DNA from 2 places in the Streptomyces sp. NPDC030840 genome. Region 2 is predicted to be linked to the other one. Evidence: riboswitches for the same ligand, from Rfam matches in the RefSeq annotation. Region 2 holds a riboswitch; the other holds the start of a gene.
What was found. A riboswitch is a leader RNA that binds a small molecule or an ion and turns the genes downstream of it on or off. The one in region 2 is predicted to bind glycine.
Positions count from the first base shown of each region.

Region 1 (7,357 bases), on a different contig from region 2:
TGACCTCACCACGGCGGGGCGCCATCCGCAGAGCGACATCTTCCTGGACGACGTGACCGTCTCGCGCCGGCATGTGGAGTTCCGTCGCGGAGCGGACGGCTCCTTCACGGTCGCCGACGTCGGCAGCCTGAACGGCACCTACGTCAACCGGGAGAGGATCGACCAGGTCGCGCTCTCGAACGGTGACGAGGTGCAGATCGGCAAGTACCGCCTGGTCTTCTACGCGAGCCAGAGGGGCTATTGAGCCCTCCCCGGACTCGGTCCGGGGGACCCCAGGGAAGGTCCATGCTTCATACACCGAGCGGCGGCGCCGGAAACGGCGCCGCCGCAACGGACAGCGGACTGATGAGCATCGGCACCGTGCTGAACGTGCTGCGCGACGAGTTCCCCGAAGTGACGATCTCCAAGATCCGTTTTCTGGAGTCGGAGGGGCTGGTCGAGCCGCAGCGTACCCCCTCGGGGTACCGGAAGTTCAGCAGTGAGGACGTCGAGCGTCTCGGACACGTGCTGAGGATGCAGCGGGACCACTATCTGCCCCTGAAGGTGATCCGGGAGCATCTGGACGCGCTTGAGCGCGGTGAGCCGGTGCGCCTGCCTGTCCTGGGTCGTCAGCGGGACACAGGGGACCGGGAGCAGCTGTTCGAGGAGCTCCTCGTGGACTCCGAGGAGCCGACGGCTGCCAGAATCGGGCGTGCGGAACTCCTGGCCGTGGCCGGGATCGACGAGGAGCAGCTGGCCGAGTGGGAGTCGTACGGACTCGTCTGCGCGCTGCCCGGCGGGGCGTACGACCCGGAGGCGGCGACTGTGGCCACTCTTCTGGTGGAACTCGGGCGGTTCGGGATCGAGCCACGGCATCTGCGGGCCATGAAAGCCGCCGCCGACCGTGAGGCAGGTCTCGTCGACCAGGTGGTGGCTCCGCTGCGGCGCCACCGCAATCCGCAGACCAGGGCCCATGCGGAGGCCCGTACGAAGGAGCTGGCGGGCCTCACGGGGAAGCTGCACGCCGCTCTGGTGCGGACCGCGCTCGGAGTAGGGCAGTCCTGACTCTCCGGGGTGGATGGGGCCGGTCTGGTGGGCCAATCTCTGTCCGACTACCCAAACGTCCCGCGCAGCGCCTAGGGTTGCTGTGTGAACGAGCTCGATGTCGTAGGTGTCCGGGTCGAAATGCCCTCCAACCAACCGATCGTGCTCCTGCGTGAAGTGGGAGGCGACCGTTACCTCCCCATCTGGATCGGGCCGGGGGAGGCAACGGCGATCGCCTTCGCCCAGCAGGGCATGGCACCCGCTCGACCGCTGACCCACGACCTGTTCAAGGACGTGCTGGAGGCCGTCGGCCAGGAGCTCACGGAAGTGCGCATCACGGATCTGCGTGAGGGCGTCTTCTACGCGGAGCTGGTGTTCGCCAGCGGGGTCGAGGTGAGCGCACGCCCGTCCGATGCCATAGCGCTGGCCCTGCGCACCGGGACGCCGATCTTCGGCAGTGACGGGGTGCTCGACGACGCCGGCATCGCGATCCCGGACGAGCAGGAGGACGAGGTGGAGAAGTTCCGCGAGTTCCTCGACCAGATCTCGCCCGAGGACTTCGGCACGAACAGCCAGTGAGGCGGCCGGGCCCGGAGCGACTCATGCCGTAGAGGGCGGGCCGCAGCGGCGGAGCTGTCCGGGCTGTGGAGTGGAGGGCGTCGGCCCGTCGGTGCGGTCGTGCCACGCGCCGGGATGGTCGAGATCCGGAGCCGCCAGGCCTGAGAGGGTTCGGCGATGCGTGTGCCTGTGCGCGCCCTGTGTACCTGCGGCAGCAGGCCGTTACGCGGCTCATCGGAAGCGCATTCGGCTAGCCTTTCCCCGCGGGAGGGTACGGGAAACCACTCGTTGGGTGATTATCACTCGGCGTGCCGAGTGTGGCGATCGTTGACGCACCCCTGGTGACTGCCTACCGTCGAGAAGGCAGGTCAAGGACGGAGGTCGGCGTGAGAAGCAGCGGCGACGGTACGGCTGGGGGCGCCCACGGACGCAGTCCGGGGGGTGGCGGCCCGTACCCGCTCCACGGCAACGCGGCCGGTCACGTCCCCCACAGGCCGACCCCGGTACCGGTGGACGAGGGAGCGGCGTCCGAGGCGACGGAGCAGCAGATCGGTTATCGCGGCCCCACCGCGTGCGCGGCCGCGGGAATCACCTACCGGCAGCTCGACTACTGGGCCCGCACGGGTCTGGTCGAGCCCAGCGTACGGCCTGCCTACGGTTCCGGTACGCAGCGGCTGTACAGCTTCCGGGACGTAGTCGTACTCAAGATCGTCAAGCGGTTCCTCGACACCGGTGTGGCATTGCAGAACATCCGCACCGCTGTCCAGCACCTCAGAGAGCGTGGCTTCCGGGACCTGGAGCGGATGACGCTGATGAGCGACGGCGCGACCGTGTACGAGTGCACGTCGCCCGACGAGGTGCACGCCCTGCTCCAGGGCGGGCAGGGCATCTTCGGGATCGCCGTGGGCGTGGTGTGGCGGGACGTGGAGAGCGCGCTGTCGCAGCTGCACGGAGAGCGCATCGACACGGGGGAGACGCTCGTAGGCCACAACCCCGGGGACGAGTTGGCGCGGCGGCGCAACCGGGCGGGCTGAAGGGCGAGGGGCCCTCGGAAGTCCTGTGGGCGCGGCTGCGGCGGCCCATTGTCAGTGGCGTAGGGCAGCATCGGAGATGTGAGAACCGCGCCCACGATCCTGCATCTCGACATGGATGCCTTCTACGCCTCGGCGGAGCAGGCGTCCAAGCCGAGCCTGCGCGGAAAGGCCGTCATCGTGGGCGGTCTCGGGCCGCGCGGCGTGGTCGCCACGGCCTCGTACGAGGCGCGGGTCTTCGGGGTGCACTCGGCGATGCCCATGGCACAGGCGCGGCGGCTCGCGCCGAACGCCGCGTATCTCGTGCCGCGGTTCGAGTTCTACCGGGCGATCAGCGAGCAGGTCATGACGCTGTTGCGGGCCCTGTCGCCGCTGGTGGAGCCGCTGAGCCTGGATGAGGCGTTCGTCGATCTCGAGGCCGGGGGCGCCGCCTGGGACGCGGAGTCGGCGCGGCTCACGGGGACGAAGCTGCGTGCGGACATCCGGGCTGCCACCGGGCTGACCGGTTCCGTGGGGCTCGCCGCCTCCAAGATGCTGGCCAAAATCGCGTCGGAGGAGGCCAAGCCCGACGGTCTCGTGCTCATCGAGCCGGGGACGGAGCGGGCGCTGCTGGGTCCGAAGTCGGTGCGGATCCTGCCGGGAGTGGGGCCGGCGACCGGCGACCACCTGCGAAGGGCGGGGATCACGACGGTCGAGGAGATCGTGGAGGCGGGTGAGGACGAGCTGGTGCGGCTGGTGGGGAAGGCCCACGGGCACGGTCTGTATGCCATGGCGCTGGCCCTCGACGACCGGCCCGTGGTGGCCGAGCGGGACACGAAGTCGGTGTCGGTGGAGGACACGTACGACGTGGACATCCACGATCGTGTCCGGGTCCGCATGGAGGTGCAGCGGCTCGCGGACCGGTGTGTGCGGCGGCTGCGCGGGGCGCGGCTGTCCGGGCGGACCATCGTGCTGAAGGTGCGGAGGTACGACTTCTCGACGCTGACCCGGTCCGAGACCTTGCGCGGGCCCACGGACGACCCCGCCGTGGTGCGGGAGGCGGCGGCGCGGCTGCTGGAAGCCGTGGACACCACGGGCGGCGTACGGCTGCTCGGGGTGGGCGTCAGCGGGCTCGCCGACTACACGCAGGAGGACCTGTTCGCCCAGGCGGCGGGGGAGGCCCACCTCGAGGACGAGGACACGGCGGAGGAGTCGGCGCGAGGGGAGGCCGCGCCTGCCGAGCGGCGGTGGCCCGCCGGGCATGATGTGCGGCACGCGGAGTTCGGGCACGGGTGGGTGCAGGGAAGCGGGCTGGGCCGGGTGACCGTGCGCTTCGAGACGCCGGACTCGGCGCCGGGCCGTGTCCGTACCTTCCGCACCGACGACCAGGCCCTCCAGCCGGCCGATCCACTGCCACTGATACCGGGCGGGCCGGCAGCGATGGCTCCAGGGCTGAAGCGGGAGAGCGTGCACGGGTCGGGTGCGGAGCGCCCACCGGAGGCCGCCGGCCGGGTGTGAGACGCGTGGGAGAGTCGGGACGAGACGGGGAGAGGAGGGGGCCGCGGCTGCCGGGGGGCCGTTGGGGCGTACGGGGGAAGCCGTGGCCGTCGCGGGCGGCGGGCGCCCAGGTGTTCAGGCCTCCTCCGTGCCCGCGACCTGGCCGAACTCCCGGTCCATCGGGGGAGGAGGAGCGATGTCCAGGCCGTAGTGGTGGTAGAGCTGGAGTTCCTGTTCCGGGGAGAGATGGCGGCCGACGCCGAAGTCGGGGGCGTCCTTGATGAGGGCGCGGTCGAAGGGGACGCGGAGGGTGCCCTCCACCAGTTCGCTGGGCTCCAGGGGTACGAAGGCGTCACGGCTGAACAGGCCCATGCGTATCGCGGCCCACTCGGGGATTCCGGTCGCGTCGTCGAGATACACCTCGTCGACCGTGCCGATCTTGGTGCCCTTGCGGTCGAACGCTTTGCGGCCGATCAGGTTGCGCGGATCGATGTCGGTCTGCACGGGCCCTCCAAAACGTCGCATATGGTGCAACTCATCCCTAGGTCTACGAAAAGGCACAACGGAGAAGGTGGCCACTCGAAGACGCGTGCGTTGGTCGCGCTGGTACGCTGGCAACGGCTGCTGACCCTGTGCGGGAGAGTCCTCCAGCTCCATCGGAGGCGCCGAAGGAGCAACTCCTCCCCGGAATCTCTCAGGCCCCTGTACCGCACGGACGAGGTCACTCTGGAAAGCAGAGCGGGTGTCGACGGCTTCCGCTCTCACCGACGGTGAAAGCCGGGGCCCTCGGGCGGCCGGTGAAGCTCTCAGGTCGAGATGACAGAGGGGGAGGCCGTCGGGGCACCCGTGCCGTGGTGTCCCTCGAAGGTCGCGTCAGACCAGGAGGCCTCCGCCATGACCGCCGATCGCATTCCGCTCACCGAGCTCGAACAGGGCACCCCGTTCGAGCAGCGCCACATCGGCCCCGACCTGGAGGCCCGGGCGAAGATGCTGGCCCAGGTCGGGTACGGCTCGCTCGACGAGCTGATCACCGCCGCGGTGCCGGACGTGATCCGGAACGCCCACGCGCTGGAACTGCCCGGCGCGCGCACCGAGGCCGAGGTCCTCGCCGAGCTGCGCTCCCTCGCGGACCGCAACCAGGTGCTGGGCTCCATGATCGGCCTGGGCTACCACGGGACGTTCACGCCGCCCGTCATCCTGCGGAACGTCATGGAGAACCCGGCCTGGTACACGGCCTACACGCCGTACCAGCCGGAGATCTCGCAGGGCCGCCTCGAAGCGCTGCTGAACTTCCAGACGATGGTCGCCGACCTGACCGGCCTGCCGACCTCGGGTGCCTCGCTGCTGGACGAGGGCACGGCGGCCGCCGAGGCGATGGCGCTGTCGCGGCGCATGGGCAAGAACAAGAAGGGCATCTTCCTCATCGACGCGGACGCGCTGCCGCAGACCATCGCCGTGATCGAGACACGTGCCGAGCCAACCGGTGTCGAGGTCGTTGTGGCCGATCTCAGCGAGGGCATCCCGGCCGCCATCGCCGAGCGCGAGATCAACGGCGTGCTCCTGCAGTACCCGGGTGCCTCCGGTGCCGTACGTGATCTCAAGCCCGTCATCGAACAGGCGCATGAACTCGGCGCGCTCGTCACCGTCGCCGCTGATCTGCTGGCGCTCACGCTGCTCACGCCGCCCGGAGAGCTGGGAGCCGACATCGCGGTCGGTACGACGCAGCGCTTCGGCGTGCCGATGGGATTCGGCGGCCCCCACGCCGGCTACATGGCCGTGCACGAGAAGTTCGCCCGCAGCCTGCCCGGGCGGCTCGTGGGCGTTTCCGTGGACGCGGACGGACACAAGGCGTACCGGCTGGCCCTGCAGACGCGGGAGCAGCACATCCGTAGGGAGAAGGCGACCAGCAACATCTGCACCGCCCAGGTGCTGCTCGCCGTGATGGCCGGCATGTACGCCGTCTACCACGGCCCCGACGGGCTGCGGGCGATCGCCCGGCGTACGCACCGGTACGCCACGATCCTCGCCGCCGGCCTCACGGAAGGCGGGGTCGAGGTGGTGCACGGCGCCTACTTCGACACGCTGACCACGCGGGTGCCGGGCCGGGCCGCGGAGATCGTCGCGGCCGCGCGCGAGCACGGCGTCAACCTCCGGCTCGTGGACGCCGACCGGGTGTCGATCGCCTGCGACGAGACCACCACGCGGGCCCAGCTGGGTGCGGTGTGGACGGCGTTCGGCGTTCAGGGCGACATCGAGGCGCTGGACGCGGCGACACAGGACACGCTGCCGGCCGCGCTGCTGCGCACCGACGACTACCTGGCCCATCCGGTCTTCCACCAGCACCGCTCCGAGACCGCGATGCTGCGGTACCTGCGCAGGCTTGCCGACCGCGACTACGCCCTCGACCGGGGCATGATCCCGCTGGGCTCCTGCACGATGAAGCTCAACGCGACCACCGAGATGGAACCGGTCACCTGGCCCGAGTTCGGGCAGCTGCACCCCTTCGCGCCCGCCGACCAGGCGCAGGGCTACCTCGCGCTGATCACCGAGCTTGAGGAGCGTCTCGCCGAGGTCACCGGGTACGACAAGGTGTCGCTCCAGCCGAACGCGGGCTCACAGGGTGAGCTGGCCGGTCTGCTCGCCGTACGCGGCTACCACCGGGCACGCGGTGACGAGCAGCGCACGGTATGCCTCATTCCGTCCTCCGCGCACGGTACGAACGCGGCCAGCGCCGTCATGGCGGGCATGAAGGTCGTCGTCGTGAAGACCGCGGAGGACGGCGAGATCGACGTCGAGGACCTGCGCGCCAAGATCGAGCAGTACCGCGACGAACTGGCGGTGCTGATGATCACGTACCCGTCGACGCACGGAGTGTTCGAGGAGCACGTCGGCGAGGTCTGCGCGGCGGTGCACGACGCGGGCGGCCAGGTGTACATCGACGGCGCGAACCTCAACGCGCTGGTGGGCCTGGCCAAGCCGGGGCACTTCGGCGGTGACGTCTCGCACCTGAACCTGCACAAGACGTTCTGCATCCCGCACGGTGGCGGCGGTCCGGGCGTGGGTCCGGTCGGAGTACGGGCGCACCTGGCGCCGTACCTGCCGAACCACCCGCTCCAGCCCGCGGCCGGGCCCGAGACGGGCGTGGGCCCGATCTCGGCCGCCCCGTGGGGCTCCGCGGGCATCCTGCCCATCTCCTGGGCGTACGTCCGGCTCATGGGTGGCGAGGGGCTCAAGCGCGCCACGCAGGTGGCCGTCCTCAGCGCCAACTA
Region 1 covers NZ_JBVIEE010000030.1:6,553-13,909, forward strand. The annotation lists gene ACZ49J_RS40065 (FHA domain-containing protein) at 1-244, shown strand, start outside; gene ftsR (transcriptional regulator FtsR) at 286-1,044, shown strand; gene ACZ49J_RS40075 (bifunctional nuclease family protein) at 1,129-1,602, shown strand; gene ACZ49J_RS40080 (MerR family transcriptional regulator) at 1,968-2,615, shown strand; gene ACZ49J_RS40085 (DNA polymerase IV) at 2,694-4,109, shown strand; gene ACZ49J_RS40090 (PRC-barrel domain-containing protein) at 4,224-4,592, opposite strand; glycine riboswitch at 4,714-4,808, shown strand; gene gcvP (aminomethyl-transferring glycine dehydrogenase) at 4,983-7,357, shown strand, end outside.
Region 1: linked by a shared signal. The riboswitch ahead of gcvP (aminomethyl-transferring glycine dehydrogenase) and the one ahead of gcvT (glycine cleavage system aminomethyltransferase GcvT) in region 2 are both predicted to bind glycine.

Region 2 (7,357 bases):
GACGCGGCCCGACTGGGTCATGCCGGTGCCGTTGACGTCGAGGTCGTAGTCGCCCTCCATCAGCCGCTTGTCGTTCTCCTCCAGGTTGGCGGAGATCGTCACGGTGATCTTGTCCGGGAGGGCCGGGCGGATCGGGTCCGACGCCTTCTTCCAGTTGGTGTTGCGCACCAGGGTCAGGCCCTTGCCCGCCTTGTACGACTGGACCTTGTACGGGCCGGAGGAGAACGGCTTGTTGGTGTACTTGGCGCCGGTGTCCTCGCTCTGCTTCACCGGGGCACCGGTGGGCATGGCCAGGAACTGCTCGAAGTCACCGTTGGGCTTGGGCAGCTTGAAGACGATGGTCTTGTCGTCCGGCGTCTCGATGGCCTTCAGACCCAGCTTGTCCTTGGACGTGTCCTTGTAGGGGCCCTTGTACTCGCCCTTGGGGTCCAGCGTCTGCTTGATGTACGCGGGGCCACCGGTGATGACGTCCGTCGCCCAGATGCGCTCGATGCCGTACTTGATGTCCTTGGAGGTCAGCGCCGAGCCGTCCTCCCAGGTCAGACCGTCACGCAGCTTGTACGTGTAGGTCTTGCCGTCGGCGGAGACCTCGGCGGGGCCGGTGGCGAGGTCGCCGACCAGTTTGTTGGAGGCCTCGCCCGGCTTGGTGTCGTACGTGACCAGGGTGCGGGTGAAGAACCGCATGAAGTCCCAGGTCATGCCGTAGTAGGTGCGCTGCGGGTCCAGGGAGTCGAAGTCCTGCTTGCCTATGAACTTCAGCGTCCCGCCCTTCTTGGTGGAGGCGTTGACGACCTTGTTGAGAGCCGCGTTGTACCCCGCGCCCTCGTCCTTGCCGTTGTCGCTGTCACCGCCGCCGCACGCCGTGGTGGTCACCAGCGCCGCGACTACGAGGGCCGCACCGGCAGCAAGCCGTCGCTTCGGGGAAGCTGTGGACATTTTCTCGTAACCTCCGAGATTCGCGGTCCCGGTCCTGAGCCGGAGAACCATGGGGTCAGCCACCTGACGGTGCGGCAGGGGCAAGTCGTGGATGAGCTCTAGCGGGTGCCCTTGGGGTCCAGCGCGTCGCGCAGACCGTCTCCGAAGAGGTTGAACGCGAGGACGGTGACGAAGATGGTGGCGCCGGGGAAGACCATGAACATCGGATCGTGCTCGTAGGTCTCCAGCGCGTCGCGCAGCATGCCGCCCCAGGACGCCGTCGGCGGCCGCACACCCGCGCCGAGGAAGCTGAGCGCCGCCTCCGTGAGGATGTTGGTGGGGATCATCAGCGTCGCGTAGACGAGGATCGGGGCGACCAGGTTCGGCAGCAACTCCCGGAAGAGGATGTGCCGTCGGCCGCCGCCGAGGCTGCGGGCGGCCTCGACGTACTCGCGCTCACGCAGGCTGAGGGTCTGGCCGCGGACGATGCGGCCCACGTACGGCCAGCCGAAGAAGCCGATGACCAGGACGAGTACGGCGATACGCACGCCGGAACCGGTCAGGCCCAGCAGGTCGTCGGGGAGCACCGAGACCAGGGAGATGATGAAGAGCAGCTGCGGGAAGGAGAGCAGCACGTCCATGGTGCGGCTGATCAGCGCGTCGATCCAGCCGCCGAAGTAGCCCGCGATGATGCCGAACAGGGTGCCGAGCGCCACGGCGACGACGGCGGCGAGGAACGCCACGAGCAGGGAGATCCGGGCGCCGTAGACGATGCGGCTGAACACGTCGCGGCCCTTGTTGGGCTCGACGCCGAAGAGGAAGTCACCGCTCACGCCGCCCCACGCGCCCTGCGGCAGGTTGGTCAGCGGGTCCAGCTTGTCCTGGTGGAACTCGTTCGGCGGGTGGCCGAGCAGACCGACGATCAGCGGGGCGAACACGGCGACCAGGGTCAGGAAGAGCACGAAGGCGCCGCCGGCGAGAGCGACCTTGTCCTGCTTGAGACGGTTCCAGGCGATCTGCTTGAGGGACCGGCCCTCGACCTTCTCGGCGCCTGTCTCCGCCGGATCGGCAGGAGCAGTCGGGGCCGCTTCCGCGGTCGTGTCGTGCAATGGCGCCGTCATCTGGCAGGGACCCCTCTCAACCGGCGGTGACCGGCCCGCACTTGCCGCGGTAGCGGCCTGATCGTCCGTCGTGGGCAGGGGTGGAGTTCCCCTGCCGTGCACAGGGGTGAAGCCCCCTGGTGCGGGAGTCTTCAACGCTTCGCCGATCTGTTGCCAGACTTGACGGCGAATGGATGCCTAACCGTGATGCTGTCCTCGGAGTTCCGTTATGCGGACGTCACGCAACGTGATTCGGACGGGGGGCAGTTGGGGCGCAAGAGGCCGCGGCTTACATTTACCCGTGTAGATGCGGACATGTCCCGCGAAAACGCCGAGGGTGTCTGTGGGTGCGCCGTGCGGGGTGGTCGACGAGCCGTGAGGGGGATCCGGGACGCTTCGTCGGGCCTGCATACGGGCCCTCAGTGCGGGCCTGCGGTGCAGGCCTCCAGCACAAGCCTGATTCCCCGTCAGTACGTGCCGGGGTCTTCCGTCCGGCGCGCCCGGGTCTTTCCGTCAGTACCCGCCCGGGTATCCGTACCCGCCTGCCGCGGGAGCCTGGGCCGGGGCCGCGTGGGCCTCGCGGTCGTAGAAGGGGCGGGCGTTGGCGCGCAGCCACATCGCCACCGGGTCGTACTCGTCGGACATCGCGACGGTGGAGACGGGCAGCCCGTCCGGGACCGCGCCGATGGACTGCTGCATCATCGCCCGCACCGAGTCCACCGCGGGCGGCGAGGTGTCGTACACGTCGAGCCCGATGGCCAGGTACGGCGCGCCGAGCGCGGGCTGCACCCAGGCGCGGCGCAACGAGCGGACGGCCGGGGTGCGGTGGGCGTTCTGCGTGAGCAGGGCGTAGAACTGCGGGATCTCGATGCCCGGTTCGGACAGCCGCAGGGGGCCGGCGGGCTGGCGCTCCAGGCCGGTGGCGATCCGGCGCAGGTCCAGCCAGGGAATGCCGACGCCTCCGCCGGGCGCGTGCGGGTTCAGCCACAGCCCGTAGTGGTCGGGGTACAGGGTGCGGGCCACGTCGAGGCCGTCGACCACCTCGTAACTGCGGTTCCAGCCGCTGGCCGAGAGCTCCTGGGCGGAGGTGACGCAGGGGGCGTAGCCGTGGCCCTCCACCTCCATGTTCCCGTACTGGGCGTCCGGGGAGCCTGCCTGGCCGTGCCACAGCAGCATCCAGACCTGGCCGGAGGACGGGGTCGCGAGCGCGCGCAGCAACGCCTCGTAGGCGTCGTAACGCCCGGGCGTCACCTGGCGCAGCATGTGCTCGACCTGGCCGGTCGCGGCCGTGCCGCTCGCGCTCACCCTTTTACCGCCCTCTCGAGAAAACCTGCACCTTGGATATGAAACCAGCTTAGGCGGGGTAGCTGACAACAGCCGCCCATGAGCTCGGGGCTTGTTGTCTGTGGGCGGCTGCGGGTTGTTTGTGGCTTGTCGCGCCCACGCGGCGGAGCCGCAAAAGGACACGGCCCCACGCCCCAGGCGCGTCCCTTGCGGGGGCGCGCCCTAGTAGCCCTGTTGGTAGAAGGGCCGGACCTTTTCGCGCATCCAGTCGCCCACGGGGTCCTGGGCGACGTCCAGGAAGACCATGTTCACGGCGTACCGCACCGGGGCGGTGGTCAGGGCGCGGGCCAGGGCGTCCAGGGGGAGGGCGCGGTCGGCTTCCCAGGAGGACAGTTCGACGCCGATGAACATCACCGGGTCGGAGGTCTCGATGGCGGCCAGGCAGCGGCGGGCGCTGAGTACGGCTCTGGCGCCGGCGAACTCGGCGGAGGCCGCGGCGAGGAAGTCCACGGGATCGTCCTGCCAGTCCGGCTCGAACAACCGCACCCGGGCGCCGCTCGCCGACCCGTCCAGCGGGGTCCGCCCGGCCCGGCACAGCTCGGCCACGGCCGGCGGCGGCAGCGGTACGCCGATCATGCCGTCCGGGTTCACCGCGATGCCCACGTGCGGCGGCAGCCCGCGTGCGAACTCGACGGCGGGCGCGATCGTGTACGACATGTGGCTGCCGACGACCTGGCGGAACTGCTCCTCGGAGCTGAACACCGGCACATACGCCTGCCCGTCGATCTCCATCGTCGGCAGGGCGAGCGGGCCACTGTGCGGGCCGCCGCCCTCGGGCAGGGGCACCCACAGGAAGCTGCGGCCGAGCACCTCCACGATCCGGCCGCCCGCGCCCGGTCGGCCGAGGGCCGCCGAGAGCACCTCCTCCAGCTCGTTGCCGGGCCATCCGCCGTGCGGATGGGGGTGCGCCTGTGCCGGGAAGTCCGCCGCGAAATCCATCGTCTGCTGCCTACCGCTTGTTCTCCGAACCGCTGCTGTGGCTGAACCCTAATGGGCGGTTGGGGAGGTGCGCCCCGTCAGGGGCGCGGGGCTGTGTCATGTGCGGCTCCGCCGCGTGGGCGCGACAAGCCACAGACGCCCCGCGGATACCCACCAACATCAGGGAGCTCTCACCCGGAGAAATCAATCCGCCGCAACACCCCCGCCGCCGCCCGGTCGAGCAGCACCGCTCCCCCGCACCCCTCGGGAAGCCGCCCCTTCTCCACCCCCCTCAGCAGCCGCGCCGTCGCCGCCCGGTGCCGGGCGAAGGCGAACTGCGACACCCCGCGCCCACGCTCCCGCTGGCCGTCACGGGCCTCGTCGGGGGTGACGTCGAGGAGCAGCAGATGCAGCGTGCCGCCCCGGCGGCGGGCCTCGCGGGCGAGCCAGCCGCGCACCCAGGCCTGCGTACCGCAGTCGTGCACGACGACACCGGCGCCGGTGCGCAGCGCGCGGCGGAGCCCGGCGTAGTGGGCGATCCGCACGAAGGGCCGGTAGAGCGCGTACGGCAGGAAGCGGGCCAGACGGGCGTCCCAGCGGTCACGGGTGTCCTGGGAGTCGATGCGCGGACCGCGCACCGCCCGCCGCATGAGGGTGGACTTGCCGCTGCCGGGGAGTCCGGTGACCACGACGAGGTCGCTCGCACCGAAGGTGAGTCCGTGCGGGCTGCGGCCTGAGCGCTCGCGCAGGTCGCGGACGACCGCCGTCGGGAACGGGCCGCACGCCTCCCCGGCCGGGGCCGTCGGCCGGCCGGGCAGCGCGATGCCGTAGGTCGTCGCATACACCGTGGTCCTGTTCACCGTGATCGTCCTCCCCATGGGTATGGAGTCCCATCCCCGTCGAGTGTAAAGAGAAGGTAATCCCGGGGTCTCTCCTTTCCGTCCCCGTCCTGCCACAGCCCTGCTACAGGACGCCGTGCTCCGCCGCGGGTCCTGTGCGCCCCCTGTGCGGGAGGGCCCCTGCCGTGCCGGAGCGATGCGTGCGATGATGTGCGCGCCAACTGCATACCGGCCGCTTGAATCCGCGCGGGAGAGTTCCCAGACGAGCACGGCGCTCGACGCTGGGACGCCGAAGGAGCAAGTCCCTCCCTTGAATCTCTCAGGCCCAGTCACCGCGCGGGCGAGGCATATCTGAAAAGCGGGCCGTCCCTGACCTCAGGGGCGCGCTCCACCCAAGGTGCAAGCCGTGATCGTCCGGGTCATCCGTGGTCATGGCGAACCTCTCAGGTTCCGATGACAGATGGGGAGGAACGCCCTCGCCTGTCATGCCCCGGGAGACGACCGACCGATGAGCAGTACCGAGCCCCGCCGCACCGCCCTTGACGCCCTGCACCGCTCGCTCGGCGCGACGATGACCGACTTCGCCGGCTGGGACATGCCGCTGCGGTACGGCTCCGAGCGCGACGAGCACAACGCCGTCCGCACCAGGGCGGGCCTCTTCGACCTCTCGCACATGGGCGAGATCACCGTGACCGGACCGCAGGCGGCCGCGCTGCTGGATCACGCGCTGGTCGGCGACATGAGCGGAGTCCGGGCCGGCCGCGCCCGCTACACCATGATCTGCCGCGAGGACGGCGGCATCCTCGACGACCTCATCGTGTACCGGCTCGCCGAGACGGAGGCCGGATCTTCTCACTACATGGTGGTCGCCAACGCCTCCAACGCCCAGGTGGTGCTGGACGCGCTGGTCGAGCGCTCGGCCGGTTTCGACGCCGAGGTCCGCGACGACCGGGACGCCTACGCCCTCATCGCCGTCCAGGGCCCCGAGTCCCCCGGCATCCTCGCCTCGCTCACCGACGCCGACCTCGACGGCCTGAAGTACTACGCCGGCCTGCCCGGCACCGTCGCGGGCGTGCCCGCCCTGATCGCCCGCACCGGGTACACCGGCGAGGACGGCTTCGAGCTGTTCGTGAAGCCGGAGCACGCCGTCGAGCTGTGGCAGGCGCTGACCAAGGCGGGCGAGGGCGCCGGCCTGGTCCCGTGCGGGCTGTCCTGCCGGGACACGCTGCGCCTTGAGGCGGGCATGCCGCTGTACGGGCACGAGCTGTCGACCTCGCTCACCCCCTTCGACGCGGGCCTCGGGAGGGTCGTGAAGTTCGACAAGAAGGGCGACTTCGTGGGGCGCGAGGCGCTCGCCGAGGCCGCCGCCAGGGCCGAGAGCGCCCCGCCGCGCGTCCTCGTCGGCCTGGTCGCCGAGGGCCGTCGCGTCCCGCGCGCCGGGTACGCCGTGGTCGCGGGCGGCGAGGTGATCGGCGAGGTCACCTCCGGGGCGCCCTCCCCCACCCTCGGCAAACCGATCGCGATGGCGTACGTCGACGCCGCGCACTCCGCGCCCGGCACGCCCGGTGTCGGCGTGGACATCCGGGGCACCCACGAGCCGTACGAGGTCGTGGCACTGCCGTTCTACAAGCGGCAGAAGTAGAGACTGAGAGCGGTATCGCGTCCCGTGCCTGTCCCGGGCCGGGCCCCGTGCACGTTTCCGCTGCTCACATGCGTTTCCAGCAGTCCCCCATTCATCACCACTGCCACGCGTACAGGAGAATTCAGGCCATGAGCAACAATCCCCAGCAGCTGCGCTACAGCAAGGAGCACGAGTGGCTGTCGGCCGCCGAGGACGGCGTCGCGACGGTCGGCATCACGGAGCACGCGGCCAACGCGCTCGGCGATGTCGTCTTCGTCCAGCTCCCTGACGTGGGTTCCACCGTCACCGCGGGCGAGACCTGCGGGGAGCTGGAGTCGACGAAGTCCGTGAGCGACCTGTACGCCCCGGTCAGCGGTGAGGTCACCGAGACCAACGAGGACGTGGTCAACGACCCGTCGCTGGTGAACTCGGCCCCCTTCGAGGGCGGCTGGCTGTTCAAGGTGCGGGTCACCGAGGAGCCGGCCGACCTGCTCTCCGCCGACGAGTACACCGCCTTCTCCGCCGGCTGAGGAGTCGTACCCCATGGCTGACATGTCACTTCTGAACGCGTCCCTGCGCGAGCTGGACCCGGACGTCGCCGCCGCCGTCGACGCCGAGCT
Region 2 covers NZ_JBVIEE010000007.1:343,326-350,682, forward strand. The annotation lists gene ACZ49J_RS18625 (ABC transporter substrate-binding protein) at 1-936, opposite strand, end outside; gene ACZ49J_RS18630 (ABC transporter permease) at 1,035-2,036, opposite strand; gene ACZ49J_RS18635 (enhanced serine sensitivity protein SseB C-terminal domain-containing protein) at 2,529-3,320, opposite strand; gene ACZ49J_RS18640 (enhanced serine sensitivity protein SseB) at 3,522-4,298, opposite strand; gene ACZ49J_RS18645 (AAA family ATPase) at 4,469-5,155, opposite strand; glycine riboswitch at 5,354-5,461, shown strand; glycine riboswitch at 5,462-5,586, shown strand; gene gcvT (glycine cleavage system aminomethyltransferase GcvT) at 5,625-6,758, shown strand; gene gcvH (glycine cleavage system protein GcvH) at 6,887-7,267, shown strand; gene glyA (serine hydroxymethyltransferase) at 7,290-7,357, shown strand, end outside.